DNA from 2 places in the Rhodovastum atsumiense genome. Region 1 is predicted to be linked to the other one. Evidence: riboswitches for the same ligand, from Rfam matches in the RefSeq annotation. Region 1 holds a riboswitch; the other holds the start of a gene.
The links. A riboswitch is a leader RNA that binds a small molecule or an ion and turns the genes downstream of it on or off. The one in region 1 is predicted to bind S-adenosylmethionine.
Positions count from the first base shown of each region.

Region 2: linked by a shared signal. The riboswitch ahead of metZ (O-succinylhomoserine sulfhydrylase) and the one ahead of NBY65_RS19490 (homoserine O-succinyltransferase) in region 1 are both predicted to bind S-adenosylmethionine.

Region 1 covers NZ_OW485601.1:4,298,736-4,303,570, forward strand. The annotation lists gene NBY65_RS33880 (ATP-binding protein) at 104-2,800, shown strand; SAM-I-IV-variant riboswitch at 2,844-2,951, shown strand; gene NBY65_RS19490 (homoserine O-succinyltransferase) at 2,996-3,922, shown strand; gene pufB (light-harvesting antenna LH1, beta subunit) at 4,112-4,249, shown strand; gene pufA (light-harvesting antenna LH1, alpha subunit) at 4,274-4,447, shown strand; gene NBY65_RS19505 (response regulator) at 4,809-4,835, shown strand, end outside.
Region 2 covers NZ_OW485601.1:2,047,186-2,052,020, forward strand. The annotation lists gene NBY65_RS09275 (peptidase domain-containing ABC transporter) at 1-346, shown strand, start outside; gene NBY65_RS09280 (aldose epimerase family protein) at 390-1,553, opposite strand; tRNA gene NBY65_RS09285 (tRNA-Gly) at 1,742-1,815, opposite strand; SAM riboswitch at 1,949-2,028, shown strand; gene metZ (O-succinylhomoserine sulfhydrylase) at 2,086-3,288, shown strand; gene apaG (Co2+/Mg2+ efflux protein ApaG) at 3,341-3,745, shown strand; gene folE (GTP cyclohydrolase I FolE) at 3,955-4,557, shown strand; gene NBY65_RS09305 (inositol monophosphatase family protein) at 4,629-4,835, opposite strand, start outside.

The DNA.
Region 1 (4,835 bases):
GGCAGGCACGGCAAGCCGTGCAAGTATTATTCGATATATATTTCTAAATGGCACCCGATCGTGGTGCTTGCGACTTACCTTTATACGGCATCTACTTCGGGTTATGCCGCGATCGTCGCCAACCATACGATCCCGCCTGTTCACCCTGGTGCTGGCCCTGGTGGTGCCGATGATCGCGGTGTCGGCCGGGGGCGCCGTCCTGCTCTGGAAGCTCGACGCGGCCGCCACGGAACGGGACGCGCTTCACCAGGCCCGGGCGCTGTCGGCGGCGGTGGCACGGGAACTCGGCCTGGCCCAGGCAATGTTGTGGACGCTGGCGAGCTCGCCGCACCTGGAAAGCGGGGACCTGCGGGCCTTCCACGCCCAGCTCCAGCAGGTCCCGCGGCCGGAGGACGCCCGCATCGTGCTCTCCGACCGGTCCGGCCAGATGCTGGTCAATTCCCACGTGCCCTTCGGCACGCCCCTGCCGCGCCGCGGCGACCTGGGCATCAGCGAGCGCGTCTTCGCCACTGGCCGTGCGCAGGTGTCCGACCTGTTCCGCGCTGCCATCCTCGACCAGCCGATCATCGCCATCGACGTCCCGGTGATGCGCGGCGGGCGCGTGCTCTACGCCCTCGACATGGCGCTTCCCGCCACGCTGCTTGATCGCGTGCTGGCCCAGCAGAAGCTGCCCGGCGAAGGGGCGATCGCCACCCTGGTCGACGGGCAGCGGGCGATCGTGGCGCGCACCGTCGCGATCGCGGAGTATCTCGGGCGGAGGCTCACGCCGGAGATGCAGCGCAGCATCGCCACCGGCGAGGCCGGCACCATCCGCTCGGTCAACCTGAACGGCGAGCGCGTGGTCGGCGCCTTCACCCGCGTGCCGGGTTGCGCCTGGGTGGTGCTGCTCGGCACGACCGAGGCGCTGACCCGGGTGGCGCTGTGGCATTCCCTGGCCATCGTCTCCGCGCTCGGCGGCGGGCTGCTGCTGCTGGGCCTGCTTGCCGCCTGGTACCAGTCGCGCCGGATCGCCGGGGCCATCGACCGCCTGGCCACCGCCCCGGTCGCGCCCCGTGGCAGCGGCCTGCGCGAGGTCGACGCCGCCGCGCGCGGCCTGGCCGAGGCGCGCGCGGTGCGCGACCGGGCCGAGGCCCGCCGCGCCGAGCGGGAAGCGCAGTTGCGCACCGTGCTCGAGAACATGCCGCTGGGCGTGCTGCTCGTCGACGCGCCCTCGGGGCGGATCATGATGCGCAACCGCCGTGCCGGGGAAGTGCTGCGCGTCACGCCGGGTCCTTCCGCCGGGGGGGAGGCCTGCTGCGGCTGGGAGGGCTACGACCCGGAGGGGCACCGGCTGCGGGCGGAGGACTACCCGCTGGCGCGCGCGCTGGCGGGCGAGGCGGCGCCCTCGCTGGAGATCCGCTTCCGCCGTCGTGACGGCAGCCTGGCCTGGTACCGCTCCACCGCCGCCCCGATCCGCGATCCCGCCAACGGCGTGGTGACCGGCGCGGTGGTGGCGCTCGCCGACATCGACGCCGAGCGCCGCGCGGTGGCGGCGCTGGCCGAGAGCGAGGCCCGCTACCGCGCCCTGGCCGGCAGCCTGGAAGTGCGGGTGCGCGAGGAGACGGAGGCCCGCCAGGCCGCGCAGGCGCGGCTGGCGCATGCGCAGCACATGGAGGCGCTGGGCAAGCTGGCCGGTGGGGTGGCGCATGACTTCAACAACCTGCTGCAGGCGGTGCAGGGCAGCGCCGCGCTGATCCGTGCCCGCCCGACCGAAATTGAGCGGGTGCGCCGCTTCGCCGGCATGATCATCGCCGCCAGCGAGCGCGGCAGTGCCATCACCCATCGCCTGCTCGCCTTCTCCCGCCAGGAGCAGTTGCGCGCCGAGGCGGTGGACGTGCCCGCCCTGCTGGCCGGGTTGCGGGAGATCCTGGCGCATACGCTCGGTGCCGGCATCGCGGTGCGGGTCGAGACCGATTCCGGCCTGCCGCCCTTGCTGGCCGACAAGGCGCAGTTGGAAACCGCGCTGGTCAACCTCGCCGCCAATGCGCGCGACGCCATGGCGGGGAAGGGCACGCTGACCCTGGCGGCCGCGGCTGTGACGGTGGCGCCGGACGACGCGGTCGCCCATCCGGTGGCGCTGCAGGCCGGCGCCTATGTACGCCTTTCGGTCGCCGATACCGGCGAGGGCATGGACGCGGCGACGCTGGCGCGGGCCAGCGAGCCGTTCTTCACCACCAAGCCGCTGGGCAAGGGGACGGGGCTTGGCCTGGCCATGGTGCGCGGTTTCGCCGAGCAGAGCGGCGGCGGCCTGCAGATCGACAGCACGCCCGGCCGCGGCACCGTGGTGTGGCTGTGGTTTCCGGCCGGCATGGAACCGGCGCCGGCGGAGGCCCCCGCGGGACTGGCGCCGCGGCGGGCGACGCCCGCCCCGCAGGGGACGGCGCGGCTGCTGCTGGTGGACGACGAAGCCGGCGTGCGCGAGGTGCTCGCCGAACAAATGCGCGAGGCCGGCCATGCCGTGCTGGACGCGGCGGAGGGGGCCACGGCGCTGGCGCTGCTGGAGGCGGGGGAGGCGGTGGACCTGCTGATCACCGACCTGTCCATGCCTGGCATGGACGGGGCGGAGCTGATCCGGCAGGCACGGCGGCGCCGGCCGGGGCTGCCGGCGATCCTGCTGACGGGCTTTGCCACCGAGGGGGCCGGGCCGGTGGCGCAGGGGGGCGGGGACGGCGACGTCGTGCAACTGCGCAAGCCGATCCAGGCCGAGATCCTGGCCGGGCGGGTGGCGGCGCTGCTGGATCGCGAGCCGGCCCTGCGCTGAGGGGACGGGCCGTTGCCAGCGCCCGCCGGACCCCATAGGATCGGTGCTGCATCAAGAGTTGGGACGACGCCCAACGCCAACCTGCCGATCCGGGCAAGGTGGCGCTCCCGCGAGGGAGGATGTGGCCAGGCCGGCAACCAAACGGACACAAGCCACTGCGTCTGTCCCACGAAGCCGAAGGGGACCGACGCGACCATGCCGATCAAGATTCCCGACGACCTGCCCGCGCGCCGCACGCTGGAAGCGGAAGGCGTCGTGGTCATGCGCGAGGCCGACGCCGTGCGGCAGGACATCAGGCCATTGCGGATCGGTCTGCTCAACCTGATGCCGAACAAGATCAGGACCGAGACGCAGGTCGCGCGGCTGGTCGGCGCCACGCCGCTACAGGTGGAACTGACGCTGGTGCGGATCACCAACCACGTCGCGCGCAACACCTCCGCCGACCATATGGCGTCCTTCTACCGGCCCTGGGCCGATGTCCGCTCGGACCGCTTCGACGGCTTCATCATCACCGGCGCGCCGGTCGAGCGGATGCCGTTCGCCGAGGTGGCCTATTGGGACGAACTGTGCTCCATCCTCGACTGGACGCAGAGCCACGTGCATCGCTGCCTGACGATCTGCTGGGCCGCCCAGGCGGCACTGCAGCATTTCCATGGCATGCCGAAGCACGAACTGCCGCGGAAGGCCTTCGGCGTCTTTCCCCACCGGACCCTGGTGCCGGCGTCGCCGTACCTGCGCGGCTTCTCGGACGATTTTGTCGTTCCGGTATCACGTTGGACGGAGATGCGCGCGCAGGACATTCCCGCCGGCGCCGGCCTGGTGCGGCTGGCCGAGAGCGAGGCAACAGGACTGTGCCTGATCGAGGATCCACGGCGGCGGTTGCTGCACATGTTCAACCACCTGGAATACGACACCGGAACGCTGGCTGATGAATATCGGCGTGACGCCGTTCATGATCCGGCAATACCTGTTCCGCGTAATTACTTCCCGGATGATGACCCGTTGCGCCAGCCGGTCAATGGCTGGCGCAGCCATGCCCATCTTCTGTTTGGTAATTGGATCAACGAGATTTACCAGACCACGCCGTTCGACCCGGCTCTGATCGGACGCGGGTTGTCATGAGAAGCTGACGAAAAAATCCGTCAGGGCCGCTTGACACATGAAAGCCCTGTAACCTAATCTCCACCTGCGTTCGGGGTCCAGACGGAACCGGCTCAAGGCGGCGCAGTCGCCAGGGTCTGGTGTCCCACGAAGGACCGCCGCGCTCGTCGCGGCACAGGTTAAACCGCTCCGATTGGAGGATTTGAGATCATGGCGAACAGCCTCTCCGGGCTCACCGAAGAAGAAGCCCAGGAATTCCACAACCAGTTCAAGACCACTTTCTCGGCTTTCCTCGGCGTTGCCGCGGTCGCGCACCTGCTGGTGTGGATCTGGAAGCCCTGGTTCTAAAGCTGAGCTGAGGAGAACACACCCATGGCCAACCCGCAGGACGACTGGAAGATCTGGCTGGTTCTGAACCCGAAGACCTGGCTGCCGGTGATCTGGATCGCTGCCCTCGTGGTCGCGATCGCGGTTCACTTCGCCGTCGTGTCGCAGCCGAAGTTCAACTGGATCAATGGTCCGGTGAAGACGGTCGCCGCGAAGTAAGATACGCCTCTCGGCGTCTCTGCTCTGATGGCGGACAGGGTTTCGGCCCTGTCCGCCATTTGCGTTTCCGCGGCCATGCATCCGTGTCGCCGCCTTGAACGCCGTTCGGCCTGACCGCAGGCCCCCCGTCATCACATCGCATCACATCGCGCCGTTCGCCGGCGGCTGCGAAACGGTGGCAGTTCCCACGGGGCGTGGGGGCATACCAGTGCAGGCAGATATCCAGAAAAAAAGTAACAATATTAAAGTCAGATATCTGAGCTGATTGGTTTACTTTAAGGTGGTCGACTAAACTTTTTGTTTTCGGCGGGATCGATTTTTCACGGGATCGACCGGAGAGGCGACGGCATCGGAGTGCGCAATGTTGGATGCAACCACTGCGGTTGTC
Region 2 (4,835 bases), 2.3 Mb from region 1:
CGATTTCGACCAGGAGCGAATGATCCGCTGCGCCGAACTCGCTGCGATCCACGACGAGATCATGGCCATGCCGATGGCCTATAACAGCCTGATCGGCGACATGGGCAGTTCACTCTCCGGCGGGCAGAAGCAGCGGGTGCTGCTGGCGCGCGCGCTGTACCGCCAGCCGAAGATCCTGTTCCTCGACGAGGGCACCGCGCATCTGGACGTGGCGAAGGAAAAGGTGATCAACGAGAATCTGCGCCGGCTGGAAATCACCCGCATCAACGTCGCCCACCGGCCCGACATCGCCAGCGGCGCCGACCTGGTGCTGCGCGTCGAGAACAACCGGATCCAGAGCGGCTGAGCACCAGGCCCCCTTCCGGGGACCTGGCCTTCCCTGCCGATCCTTACCGGCTGGTCGAGAATTTATAGACGATCTGTCCGACGTACCATTGCCCCGGGTTCAGCACGGTCGAGGGAAATTCCGGGTGGTTCACCGAATCCGGGTAGTGGGCCGGTTCCATGGCGAAGGAGCTGCGGAACGGGTAAAGCACGCCACCCTTGCCCTGGTCGCGCGGCGCCTTGGCCTCGAGATTGTTGCCGGAGAACAGTTGCAGGCTGGGCTCGGTCGACCAGACTTCCATGATACGGCCGGATTTCGGGTCAAGCACCCGCGCATCGAAGCCGAGCTGGCCTTCGGGCTTGTTCACCACCCAGGTGCTGTCATAGCCGTTGCCGGCCTTCAGCAGGTCATAGGGCTGGTCGATGTCGCGCCCCAGCGGCTTGGGCTGGCGGAAATCCATCGGCGAGCCGGCCACGTCACGCAGCTTGCCGGTGGGGATCAGGGTCTCGTCGATGTCCAGCACGCGGTCCGCATTCAACGTCACCACGTGATCAAGGATCGAACTGCCGGGCACGCCGGAGAGGTTGAAGAAGGTGTGCCCGGTGAAATTGGCGATGGTCTTCTTATCGGCCGCCACCGCCTGCCAGCTCAGCACCAGCTGGTTGTCGTCGGTCACGGCGTAGACCACGCGCACCGGCAGGGTGCCGGGATAGCCTTCCTCGCCGTCCTTGAAGACATGGGTCATCTCGACCGCGTTGGGGGCGAGCTGACGAGCCTCGAAGACCAGCAGACGGGACCCCTTGGTGCCACCATGCAGGGAGTTGGGCGGGTTGTTGATGGTGACCTGATATTGTTGCCCGTCGAGAGTGAAGCGCCCCTTGGCGATGCGGTTGGCGACCCGGCCGATGAAAGCGCCCATCGAGGGCTGGCCGGCCATCACCGCGTCGATCGAGTCGTAGCCGGCGACCACGTCGCCGAGCCGCCCGTCACGGTCGGGCACGAGGATCTGTTCGATCTTGGCGCCATAATTGGTGATCTTCACCACCATTCCCGCCGGGTTGCGGATGGTGAAGAGATCGGTCTGCAGCCCATCGACCTGCTTCTGGAAGGCCTCGCGCCGGAGTTCCACATAGGTGCCCTGGGCGGGGGATTGCGTTGGGGAAAGGACCAGGGCCAGCAGCAATGCCGCACCGAAGGAGCCTGGTTTCGCCATGGTATGCGTGCGCATGAGAGCGTTCCGACCGGAGAGGTTTCCGTTGGGAACCGGTTTCAGATTGTCCGGTCTGCTGTGCGACTCGAAATGAAAACGGTTCCATTGCAACGGTAGGTCACGGCCGAGGGGGGCGCAATCGCCACAGGCGCCCTGCCCGCGACGGAGGGCGGGGCCACAACGGCATGATCATCGGGAAGCAAGGATGGAGCGGGTGAAGGGAATCGAACCCTCGTATGCAGCTTGGGAAGCTGCCGTTCTACCATTGAACTACACCCGCATGCGGCGCCCGAACGAACGGGAGTGCCACCGCAAGCCGGTCCCTATATACGCAAGCCTGGCGCGCTCTGCAACGCCCGGGAATTGACGCGGGCGGCCCGAGGGTCCATACGGGCGGCTCCGGCCGACATCGCGTGACCGGACCTCGTGATTTGTCCGGCCGGATTGCGGCGAGGTGAAACAAGCGCGCTAAAGAGGCCAGCGGGACCGCAGTTTTTCACGCACCCGCGGCGTCCACGGTCGGTCCACCCGCCGCGAGGGCCCGGTACCGATGTCCAGCACCCCCCATTATCGTCCCGCCACCCTGCTGGTGCAGGGCGGCATCGAACGTACCCAGTACGCCGAGACCGCCGAGGCGTTGTTCCTGACCTCAGGCTTCGTCTACGACGATGCCGACCAGGCGGAAGCCACGTTCAACGGCACCACCGACCACTACCAGTATTCCCGTTTCGGCAATCCCACCGTCACGATGTTCGAGGAGCGGCTGGCCCGGATCGAGGGGGCCGAGGCCTGCCGCGCCACCGCGACCGGCATGGCCGCGGTGAACGCCGCGCTGCTGGCCGGGCTGAAGGCGGGTGATCGCGTGGTCGCCTCGCGGGCGCTGTTCGGCTCCTGCCACTGGATCGTCTCCACGCTGCTGCCGCGCTTCGGCATCGCCACCGAGTTCGTCGATTGCGCCGACCTGGAGCAGTGGCGGGCGGCGCTGTCCCGACCGGCCGCCCTGGTGCTGCTGGAATCCCCGTCCAACCCGATGCTGGAGATCGTCGACCTGCGCGCCGTCTCCGCGCTGGCGCATGCCGCCGGGGCGCTCGTGGTGGTCGACAACGTGTTCGCGACCCCGCTGCTGCAGAAGCCGCTCGCCCTCGGCGCCGACGTGGTGGTGTATTCCTGTACCAAGCATATCGACGGCCAGGGCCGTGTGCTCGGCGGTGCCGTGCTCGGCAGCCGCAAATGGATCGAGGAGGTGCTGTCCCCCTTCATCCGCAACACCGGCCCGGTGATCTCGCCATTCAATGCCTGGCTGCTGCTGAAGGGGCTGGAGACGCTGGCCCTGCGCGTCGAGGCCGGCTGCCGCAATGCCGCGGCGATCGCCGATTTCCTGGCGACCCGGCCGGGGGTGACGCGGGTCTGGTACCCCGCCCGCACCGATCATCCGCAGCATGCGCTGGCGATGGCGCAGGCCTCCGCCGGCGGCACCATGGTGACCTTCGAGGTCGCCGGCGGCAAGGAAGGCGCGTTCCGGGTGCTGAACGGGCTGCGGCTGGTGCGGGTTTCCAACAATCTCGGCGATGCAAAGTCGCTGGCGACACATCCGGCCACCACCACGCATATGCGCATCGGCCCCGAGGAGCGGGAGCGGCTGGGCATCACCGACGGCGTCATCCGGCTGTCGGTGGGGCTCGAGGATGTCGAGGACCTGAAGGAGGACCTCGCCCGGGCGCTCGACGGACTTGCCAGCCGCGCGACGGCCTGAAGGCTGGACAAGCTCCCGGCGGGCGGTGTGTCATCCCCGCCGGGAGGCGAACATGAGTGTGGACTACAGCCAGACCACGCGGGAGATCCGCGTCGACGTGCGGTCATTCTATCTCGCCGACCAGTCGCGGCCGGAGGAGGGGCGGTTCATGTGGGCCTACCGCATCCGCATCCACAATCTCGGGCGCGAGACGGTGCAGTTGCTCCGGCGCACCTGGCACATCACCGACGCGCACGGGCGCACCCAGACCGTGAACGGTGCCGGCGTGATCGGCCAGCAGCCGGTGCTCGAGCCCGGCGAGACCTTCGAATACACCTCCGGCACGCCGCTGGAGACGCCGTCCGGCTTCATGGTCGGCGCTTATCACATGGTCGTGCCGGACAGCGGCGAGGCATTCGACGTGGCCATCCCTGCCTTCAGCCTGGACAGCCCGCACCAGGACGGCCGGGTTCACTGAGACGTGACGGACAGGTTCGATGGGCTCCGCAACCGCACCGGATTCGTACCGCGCTCATCTTGTGGGCCGGACGGTCTGGCCCATATGCCTTCACGGTGAGCCGGACAACAGGCGCCAACGTCCCTCGCCCACATCCAAGATCAGCCATCACCTGTGCGAGGAATGCTGCGGTGAATATCGTGACCCCTCCTGACCGCCTGGGCCCGTCCATGTCCGTGAGCACGAAGCGCCCCACGCGGGAAGAAGCCGAGGCGGCGGTCCGCACGCTGCTGCTGTGGGCCGGCGAAGATCCGCAGCGCGAAGGATTGCTCGGCACCCCCGACCGGGTGGTGCGCTCCTACGAGGAGTTCTTCGAAGGTTACCGGATCGATCCGGTGGCCCTGCTTGAGCGCACCTTCGAGGAAACCGACGGCTACGACGAGATCGTGCTGCTCCGTGACATCCGGCTGGAGAGTTATTGCGAGCATCACATGGTGCCGATCATCGGCCGTGCGCACGTGGCCTACCTGCCGCATCGCCGCGTCGTCGGCATCAGCAAGCTCGCCCGCGTGGTGGATGCCTATGCCAAGCGGCTGCAGATCCAGGAAAAGATGACCGCGCAGATCGCCAACACCATCAACGAGGTGCTGCAGCCGCGCGGAGTGGCCGTCATCATCGAGGCGCAGCACCAGTGCATGACCACGCGTGGCGTCCACAAGCCGGGCGTGTCGATGGTGACCAGCCGGATGCTCGGCGCCTTCCGCGAGGACGCCAGCACGCGGCGGGAATTGCTGGCGATGATCGGTCGTTCCCCGGCCGGCAGCATCGACTGAGCCGCGCAGCGAGACTGGGGTGCAGGGGCCTTGTGGCCCCTGCCGGGTCGAGGGCAGAGCCCTCGCCTTCCTTAGACTTTCCAGCTTTCAAACCCCACAACGCCGGCCAGTTCCCCCGCAATCCCCGGCGCGGCAGCGATGATCTTGTTGCCGCGTTCCATGCCGTCCCCTTCCAGGAACGGCGAGACATGGGCACCGGCCTCGGCCAGGATCGCCAGTACGGCGGCCACGTCCCACAGATTGATGTGCAGTTCCACATAGGCATCGAGTCGCCCGGC